Regions from separate parts of the Lactobacillus crispatus genome, predicted to be linked through region 1. Evidence: predicted binding sites of a transcription regulator. Region 1 holds the regulator's gene; each other region holds the start of a gene.
The links. The regulator LexA, encoded in region 1, represses DNA repair genes until DNA is damaged. The targets are predictions, from matches to a motif close to CNAACANNTGTTNG.

Region 1 (3,291 bases):
GAGATTCTAGCTCATGCGCCTTTCTTAGATTTTGAAATTGACTATGCTCAACCAAAACTAATTGTTGCCTTGGGTAATACGGGATTAGAACGTCTTTTGGGGTCTGGTCATAAGATTTCAGCTGAACATGGTCAAGTAATTAAAAATACACCAATTTTACGTTTAAATGAAACTAAAGACGGCTATATTTGGTCAAAAGAAAGATACACTATTTTCCCAGAATATCATCCTGCCGCTGTTTTTTATAATCGCAAGCTAACAGATGATATTATTAAAGATTGGGATAAAATCAAGCCGTATGTAGAAAAGGAAAAATCTGAAAATGAGTAATGAAACTTTTTTGATTCCAATTAGACAAAATAATGATTTATCGGATATCGCTTTAAATGAATTACGCATGGATCTAGATGAGCATGCTTTACATCAACGTTATTACACTGATATTGCTTATTTAGCAGGAAATAGTCGTAAGTATAGTCTAAATAGTGTACAAACCGTTGCGAGCCCTTTGATAGGTAAGAAAATTTTATTTTTGGGTTCTTCCGTTACTTTTGGTTTTGGCGCTTTGGGTGAAAGCTTTGTTGATTATCTTTGGAAGCGTGATGGCGTTGCTGCAATTAAAGATGCAGAAAATGGTACGACCTTAGTTGATGAAGATACTTATAAGCCAAACGATTCTTATGTTGCTCGTTTTAGAGAAGAGTTGACCGAATCACAACCTGATGTTTTTGTCTTACAACTTTCAACTAATGATGCAAATCAAAATAAAAAACTAGGCAAAATTACTAATCAAAACTTTGACACCAAAACCATTACGGGAGCTTTGGAATATATGATTTCAACGGCTCAAGCAAGGTGGAAATGTCCAATTTTAATTTATACTAATCCTTATTTTGCTAATCCGTTATACAAACAGATGGTTGAACGAGTACACGAACTGGCTCAAAAGTGTCGCGTTGAGATTCTAGATTTATACGATCATCCTGATTTTCAGCATCAAGACGCTTTGTATATGGCTGATGAAATTCATCCAACTCGTGCGGGTTATCTAAAGAAATGGTTACCATTATTTGAAGAAAAAATAACTGAAATTTTGGCATAAAGAAAGACCTAGATAAATTATCTAGGTCAAAATTGAAATTAGTCAATGTTATTACGATACAAGCTAACTACCTTACCCAAAATTGTAACTTTAGGTAAAATGATTGGAGCCATTGTATCATTTTCTGGCTGTAATCGGTAGTGATCCTTTTCTTTGTAGAAACGCTTAACTGTAGCTTCATTTTCTTCAGTCATTGCCACCACGATTTCACCATTGTTGGCAGATGATTGTTTGCGTACGATTACGCTATCACCGTTTAAAATGCCAGCGTTAATCATACTTTCACCGTGGACTTTGAGCATAAAGAGTTCACCAGCATCACTTTTTAAGTCTGGTGGGAGTGGAAAGTAGTCATCAATATCTTCAACTGCCAGAATTGGTTGTCCTGCAGTAACCACACCGATAACTGGAATTTCCTTTGGCTTGATACCTAACTCTTTTTTACCCTCACGGGTAATTTCCAAAGCACGAGGTTTTGTAGCGTCTTTTACTAGCCAGCCCTTTCTTTCAAGGCGAGCTAAATGACCATGGACAGTGGAAGTAGAAGAAAGACCAACTGCAGAACAGATTTCTCTAACTGTAGGTGGAATGCTCCGTTTCTCAACTGTATCGTAAATATATTGCAAAATTTCTAGTTGCTTTTTATCGCTTGTTTTTCTTGGCATTTTTAATTCTCCGTTTGTATTTATGGTACTTAATATTATAACCTAATTCTACCAGATAATGTCAATATTCTCAAACAGGCGTTCTTAAGAAGTTATACTTTTTTTATGATAAAAAATAAGGTAGACTAATGATTGTTAATGTGAGGTGGAACTATTATGGATAATAAAGATGCAATGAGTAAAGAAGAAGAAAAAAAGGTAACAGATCGAATTAATGAACTTTACCATAAGAAAGAAAAAGAAGGATTAACTCCTGAAGAAGAAGCAGAAAGAAAAGAACTGCATAAGAAGTTTTTAGCTAACTTTAGAGCAGCTTTTAAACAAGATGTTGAAAACATGGTTATCTTGGATAAGAATGGTAAAGAAGTTACTTCAGAACGAGCTAAACGTGCTCAAAGAAAAAAAGGACTTAGAAAAGATTAACTAGCTCTTTTAATAAGTTAGAGGATTATGATAAAATATAAATGTTAGTTAGATGGAGGATTTAATAAGATGAATTTAGGTTTAGCAATTTTTTTGATCATTGTTGCGCTCTTGGTTGGTGCAACAGCGGGTTTCTATGGTGCAAGAGCATACATGAAGAAGTACTTTAAGGAAAATCCTCCTATTAGTGAAGATATGATCGTTGCTATGATGTCTCAAATGGGACAAAAGCCTTCAAATAAGAAGGTACATCAAGTAATGAACATGATGAAACACCAACAAAGGTAATTAATTTAGATTATTTTTGGAAAGAGGCGAAGGATTTTCTTTGTCTCTTTTTTTGTGCAATTTTTAAAATGAGGTGAAATATGGGAATATTTAGCAAACTAGGTTGGTTTTTTAAGGCTGAAAAAAAGCGCTACATTATTGGGATTACTTTCTTAGCGCTGACTTCCTTAGCCAATTTAGTACCACCGCGCGTATTAGGTTTGATGGCTGATCAACTTGATCAAGGACATATTTCCTGGGGCCAATACGGAATGCTGATCATTGCCGTTTTAGCCGCAGCGCTCACTCTTTATATTTTGCGCTATTTCTGGCGTAAGCAAATCTGGGGCGGAGCGGCAGAATTGGAACGGCAGATGCGGTCAAAGTTATTCGATCATTTTATGATTATGGACCGAACTTTTTATCAGCGCCATCGAACGGGTGATTTAATGGCACATGCCACTAATGATGTTTCCGCTATTCAGAATGTAGCTGGAGACGGTGTTTTAACTTTAGTTGATTCTTTAGTTATGGGGCTGTCAACAATGATCGCAATGATTATTTTTGTTGATTGGCGTTTAACAATTGTCGCTTTATTACCGTTGCCATTTTTGGCTTTGGGAGCTTGGAAGCTAGGCGATCATCTACATGATGCTTTTGATAAATCACAAGCTGCGTTTTCAAAGTTGAATAATAAGACACAAGAATCCGTTTCGGGTATTAAAGTGCTTAAAACTTTTGGTCAGGGTAAAGAAGATACTGCAGCCTTTGATCGAATGATTGATGAAACAATCAATGTTAATAAAAAAGTTTTTGTTTGGGATTCATTATTTG
Region 2 (3,291 bases), 750 kb from region 1:
GATGAAATCCCAGTTGGTCGTTGGGCCAATGGCAGTGATATTTCATACTGGGTTAGAACACTGCTAGATCGACGTAGTAGTTATTTAACAGGACAGACAATTTATGTTACAGGTGGATGGCTTTTATAACTAAGACGTTGTAATAAGAATTTTATGGTATACTCAACATGATAAATTAAAATTTGAAGAGGTAAATATGGCAGATATCGGAGATAAATTAAAGAGCGCCAGAGAGGCTAAGGGACTTTCAATTGCAGATATTGAAAAAGCTACTAAAATTCAGAGCAGATATCTTGAAGCGATTGAGAAGAATGAATTTGATAAACTTCCAGGCGATTTTTATGTTAGAGCATTTATTCGTCAATATGCACAAGTTGTTGGCTTGGATGGTAAGGAGTTATTAAGTGATTACCACGATGATGTACCAGAAGCTAAGCCAGATGAGTACGTAGAAAACTCGATTGATAATAAGAGTGAAGAAGTACGAGAAACCACCGACAATAAGAAAAATTTGTGGAAGAATTACTTGCCACGAATTGCGATCGGACTTGGTGTAATTATCGTAATTCTTGTAGTGTACGTTTTGTATGCTCGTCTTTCTTCAGGTGGTCAAAAGAACCAAGCTGATAATAATGATGTAACTGTTTCATCACAAAAGTCATCATCGTCATCTTCTAAGAAAGCTAAAAAAGTAGTAGTCAATAAAGTTAAGGTTACTAAGGTTAGTGACAATGAGTACCGAGTTACTGGCTTGAATAAAAACCGTCGCCTAGTTGTGCGTGCTGGTGAAAACCAAAATATTTCAGCAGGTGTACAAGTCAATGGTAATGCTAATAGCTGGCAATCAACTTTACTTGCTAATCAAAAGCACACTATGACTTTGCCAAGCAATGCAGAGAGAGTAGTGATTACTTTAGGCAACGATAATGGTACTTCAATCACTATTGCAGGTAAGAAAATCCCATATACAGCAAACAATGCGTACAGGACAATTACTTTGTTGATTGGTAAGGCTAAGGGAACTACTAGTCAAAATAATAGTAGTTCTAATAATACGGGCTCTACTAATAACAATACAACCAATAGTAGTTCTACCCAAAGCCGTACAACTACTCAAAGCAGTGCTACTCATCAAAGCAGTCGTCAACAATCATCTACTACTACTCAAAGTAGCCAACAAACCCAACAAAGTAGTCAAACTCAACAATCATCTACTACTCAATCATCAGCAGACACTAACAATGGCAATGATGGTGGAAATAATAACAACAATTAAAATCTAGGAGTGTTAGAATGAATTTACCTAATAAACTTACTGTTTTTAGAATCTTTTTGATTCCAGTATTTATGTTAATCATCATTTTTGGTGGGAATGCTAGTGTTCAAGCAGCAGGCTCAACTGTTGTTTGGAGTCGTGTTATTGCTGCTATCGTTTTTGCTGTTGCTTCGGCTACTGATTGGTTTGACGGTCACATTGCGCGTTCACGTAATATGGTAACCAATTTTGGTAAGTTTGCTGATCCATTAGCTGATAAGATGTTAACTATGACTGCTTTCATTTTCTTAGTTGAATTGAAACTTGCTCCAGCATGGGTAGTAGCTATCATCGTTTGTCGTGAATTGGCTGTTACTGGTTTGCGTTTGATCTTAGCAGAAAATGAAGGACAAGTTTTAGCAGCAAAGATGCCTGGTAAAATTAAGACTACTTGCCAAATGTTATCAATCATTTTCTTATTGATTGGTGACTTCTTCCACATTGGTACTATCTTACTTTACCTTGCGTTGATCTTTACTATTTACTCAGGTTACGATTACTTCCACCAATCATGGGGCGTATTCAAGGGCTCAATGTAAAATAGTATTAAGTCAAGAATGATTAAAAGAAGCATTTGCTTCTTTTTTATTTTGTAAAAAAATAATGGCGATTTTTTGCGTAATAAATAATAGAGGGTAAAAAATCCTTTGAACGTTCGTTTGCATTTCTCTTGCAAATTGGACGGCGGTCAAAGTATAATTATTAGGTACGAAAAATAGGAGGACATTAATGGCCAAAGACGAAAAACAGGCTGCTTTAGATGCAGCGCTTAAAAAAATCGAAAAGAATTTCGGTAAGGGTGCTGTAATGCGGATGGGCGAAAAAGCTGATACGCAAATTTCAACAGTGCCAACAGGTTCATTAGCTTTAGATGCTGCTATCGGTGTAGGTGGATATCCTCGTGGTCGTATTATTGAAGTTTATGGCCCAGAATCATCTGGTAAGACTACTGTAGCCCTTCATGCTGTAGCTGAGGTACAAAAGCGTGGTGGTACTGCAGCTTATATTGATGCAGAGAATGCGATGGACCCTGCTTATGCTGAAGCTTTAGGTGTAGATATTGATTCATTAATTTTGTCACAACCTAATACTGGTGAAGAAGGTTTGCAAATCGCTGATACTTTGATTTCCAGTGGGGCAATTGACATTGTAGTAGTCGACTCTGTTGCTGCCTTAGTACCACGAGCAGAAATTGAAGGCGAGATGGGGGATGCCCATGTTGGTTTACAAGCGAGATTAATGAGTCAAGCTTTGCGTAAGCTATCAGGTAATATTTCTAAAACCAAAACTATTGCCATCTTTATTAACCAGATTCGTGAAAAAGTTGGGGTAATGTTTGGTAATCCTGAAACTACCCCAGGTGGTCGTGCTCTTAAGTTTTACTCAACTATTAGATTGGAAGTAAGAAGAGCTGAACAGATTAAGCAATCAGGAGATGTTCTTGGTAACAGAGTTAAAATTAAAGTTGTTAAGAACAAGGTTGCTCCACCATTTAAGGTGGCAGAAGTAGACATTATGTACGGTAAGGGAATTTCACAAAGTGGTGAATTACTGGACATGGCTGCTGATAAGGACATTATCGATAAAGCAGGTTCTTGGTACTCTTACAAGAGTGATCGAATTGGTCAGGGACGTGAGAATGCTAAGAAGTATCTAGAAGAGCATCCAGATATTTATCAAGATATCCAAAAGCAAGTGCGTCAAGCTTACGGGATTGATGAAAAGTCAATTGCTGATCGTGAAGATCCAGAAAAGATCAAGGAGAAGCGCGAAGAAGCCAAGACAGAAAAAGAAGCTGCTACAGATAAAAAGTCTGATCAAGCTAAATAATTATGTCAAAAACCCTGGATTTATTTTCCAAGGTTTTTTGATTTAATTGACATGAACAGATAGGTTCTTTATCATAAAAGTTGTGTGAATAATTCTAAAAAAGGCGATAGTAATCATGAATAATATTTTAACAATTATGATTCCCG
Region 3 (3,291 bases), 180 kb from region 1:
TAATATCAGGTGATAAATTACCATTTTCATCTAGGTCTTTTAGTTGAAGTGAGATCAGTCTATGATTACAAAAGGAATCTAGCAGAATTTCACTAATTTTATCGACAGTCATTTCAGACTTTTTAAAATAATTAGTATTTCTTTCAATATTGCTCTTGCTAATTTTTACAGTATGATCACTCAAAAAGAAACCAGACCATTTCTTCATGCCAGAATCCTGATAATTACGAAAGAACTCATCTAGTTTTTGGTCGAATGCATTTTTATTCATAAGCATTACCACCATTATGTCCACCAACTAATTTGCTACGCTGGATAGCTGTTGCACCTTTGGATAGACTGGATGCTTTAACTACTGCGGAAAAGCCGTACTTTTTACGCAATTTGTCTACTACATGGTCAAGCTTGTATCTTTTGATCTGTAGTTCTGGATCTTCCAGGATATTTAACTGCATACTGTGGTCGGGAACGAGCTCGCTATAGCTAACGCCAATACAGCGTACAGCTTCACCTCGCCAATTTTTTCTAAAAATAGCTAGTAAAGTTTGTACAAGTTCATGATTAACATTAGTTGGAGTGATTTTTCTTTGAACATTAAAACCATCGTGATCATTATCATAATCTAGTTCTGAAAGGGAGAAGCCAATATAAAGACTGACCTTGCCTGCACACAAATTATGTGCTCGAATTCTAGCTCCAACTTGTTCGCCGATTTCTCGAATGACAATTTCGATTTCTCGTTGCTGAGAATAGTCCCTTTGTAAAACCTGTGAGTTGCCATAGCTTTTAGTTTTTGGGTGATACTTATGACTGATAATACTGCGATCAACGCCCCAGCTTTCCGCAAATAGCTGCTCACCAATAATACCAAATTCTTTCTTGAGAATGGCTGGATCAGTGTGCGCCAGTTGGTAGACATTATTAATGCCAATTCTACGTAAATGATTAGCAGTGCGAGTATTAATGCCCCAAACGTCTTCTAATTTTGGAATACGCCAGATCGTATCTGGAACATCGATGTAATGCCAGAAGGCAACCATAGATTTATTGTGCTTAGCCTCATTGTCCATGGCAAGTTTAGCTAATAAGGGATTTTCACCAATACCACAAGTTGTATAAAGCCCTAGAGTATCGTGAATATCTTTTTGAATTTTATGAGCAACATTATATGGATCATTACCAAATAGTTTCCAAGAGGTTGTCATATCAATCATGCCTTCGTCGATTGAGTACATATGAATATCTTCATCAGCTGCATATTTACGAAAAATATCGAGTACCTGCATGCTGCGTTTGATATAAAGATTCATATGTGGATCAACTAGCATTAAGTCTGGTGCTTCTTTTTTAGAGGGTAAGTTTCTAGCTCTCATGACATTGTGTAGGTTATATTTTTTCTTAGCTAGAGGAGAAGCAGCCATAATCAAGCCTGATCCCCAGGGAGCATCTGGCTGTCTTGAAATAACCACTAGGCAAGCTTTCATAGGATTAAGGCCTAATCGTAGGGCTTCGCATGATGCGAAAAAGCTTTTGTTATCAATCATAAAAATAATACGATGAGGTTCGTACTTGAAATCATACATAATACCGTCCGCCTTTAGTAAACTGCACGAACTAACGTACGCACATTTATATTATATAAACTTTTGTTCGTGCGAACAAGTGGGCATTTTATTTTTTAATTATAAATTGAGCGGCGAAACTATAAAATGATTCGTGTAAAAATAAATACATTTTTATTTGACTATTTGGAACGTTCCAATTACAATGTAATTAGTTGTTTAAGAAAGCGATTACAAAAATGAGGAATGATTATGAATAAAATTATTAAAGGAGACACATATCGCTTTACAGTTATTACTGATTCATTAATAAGAATCGAACAAGATAATAGTGGTATATTTGAAGATCACCCTACAACGGCTGTATTACATAGAAATTTTAAAAAGGTTAATGCAGAGATATTAAAAAATCATAATAATCACATTGTTGAGATCATAACTGATGCTTTTCATTTGTATTATGATGGTGGCACATTCGCTCCTGATACTTTATATGCAGATATCAAAGTATCACAAGCATTACATGTAAGCAGATGGCATTTTGGTACTGAGAATGCAGAAGGTACTAACAACCTAAAGGGAACTGCTAGAACTTTGGATAGAGCAGATGGTGAGATTCCTTTAGAGAATGGGATTATGTCTAAGGATGGATATAGCTATTTCGATGATTCTAGTTCGTTTATTTATGATAAGAAGAACGATAAGTATTATCCAAGAAGCAATGATTCAGTAGATGGATACCTATTTACTTATGGGCATGCATATCAGGAAGAACTTCAAGATTTTTATGAGTTAACTGGTAAAACGCCTTTAATTCCAAGATTCGCATTAGGAAATTGGTGGAGCAGATATCATCCGTATACTCAGGAAGAGTACAAAAAATTAGTAGAAACATTTGAACAAAAGAAGATTCCAATTAGTGTATCAGTTATTGATACTGATTGGCATAGGGAAGATGACGTTCCTGCTAAATATGGTTCACCATGGACTGGTTTTACTTGGAACAAAAATCTGTTTCCGGATCATATTAAGTTTTTAAGTTGGCTTCATCAACATAATAAGCACATTGGATTAAATATTCATCCGGCTGATGGCATTAGAGCTTTTGAAGATCAATACCCAGTGGTTGCTAAAGACATGAATTTGGATACTGAATCGGAAGAACCTGCTGCTTTTGATCTAGAAAACAAACAGTTTAGAGGAGCTTACTTCAAAGATGTATTACACCCACTAGAAAATGAAGGAATTGACTTTTGGTGGATTGATTGGCAACAAGGCTATAGCTTATCTGATAAGAAGTTAGATCCTTTGTGGTTACTTAATCACTATCAATTTGAGGATATTGCTAAGCGCAAGCCGGATGAGGCAATTATTTTAAGTCGATACGCTGGTGTAGGATCTCACAGATATCCACTAGGATTTTCAGGAGATACAGTTATTTCTTGGAAATCATTAGCCTTTCAGCCATATTTTACTTCTACAGCTTCAAACATTGGCTACACGTGGTGGAGTCATGATATTGGTGGTCATATGATGGGTGAATCTGATGGTGAGCTAACTACTAGATGGTTACAATTCGGGGTATTTAGTCCAATAACAAGACTTCATTCTTCAAATAATTTATTCTCTGGTAAAGAGCCATGGAACTTTAGAATGGATTATGAAAAATATCAAGAAAAATTCCTTCGTTTACGTTCTAAGCTAGTTCCGTATATTGATACTGCTAATT

Region 2: a site for LexA is predicted at 1,964-1,977, ahead of recA (recombinase RecA). Genes of this name have one in related genera too.
Region 3: a site for LexA is predicted at 1,611-1,624, ahead of J6L97_RS03500 (Y-family DNA polymerase). Genes of this name have one in related genera too.

The regions. Positions count from the first base shown of each region.
Region 1 is NZ_CP072197.1:870,547-873,837, forward strand. Features, by position in the region: gene J6L97_RS04285 (uracil-DNA glycosylase) at 1-330, shown strand, start outside; gene J6L97_RS04290 (SGNH/GDSL hydrolase family protein) at 323-1,102, shown strand; gene lexA (transcriptional repressor LexA) at 1,141-1,767, opposite strand; gene J6L97_RS04300 (DUF896 domain-containing protein) at 1,924-2,190, shown strand; gene J6L97_RS04305 (YneF family protein) at 2,260-2,478, shown strand; gene J6L97_RS04310 (ABC transporter ATP-binding protein) at 2,559-3,291, shown strand, end outside.
Region 2 is NZ_CP072197.1:1,623,358-1,626,648, reverse strand. Features, by position in the region: gene ymfI (elongation factor P 5-aminopentanone reductase) at 1-129, shown strand, start outside; gene J6L97_RS07935 (helix-turn-helix domain-containing protein) at 197-1,276, shown strand; gene pgsA (CDP-diacylglycerol--glycerol-3-phosphate 3-phosphatidyltransferase) at 1,294-1,854, shown strand; gene recA (recombinase RecA) at 2,045-3,145, shown strand; gene rny (ribonuclease Y) at 3,261-3,291, shown strand, end outside.
Region 3 is NZ_CP072197.1:688,354-691,644, forward strand. Features, by position in the region: gene J6L97_RS03495 (hypothetical protein) at 1-271, opposite strand, end outside; gene J6L97_RS03500 (Y-family DNA polymerase) at 264-1,583, opposite strand; gene J6L97_RS03505 (glycoside hydrolase family 31 protein) at 1,815-3,291, shown strand, end outside.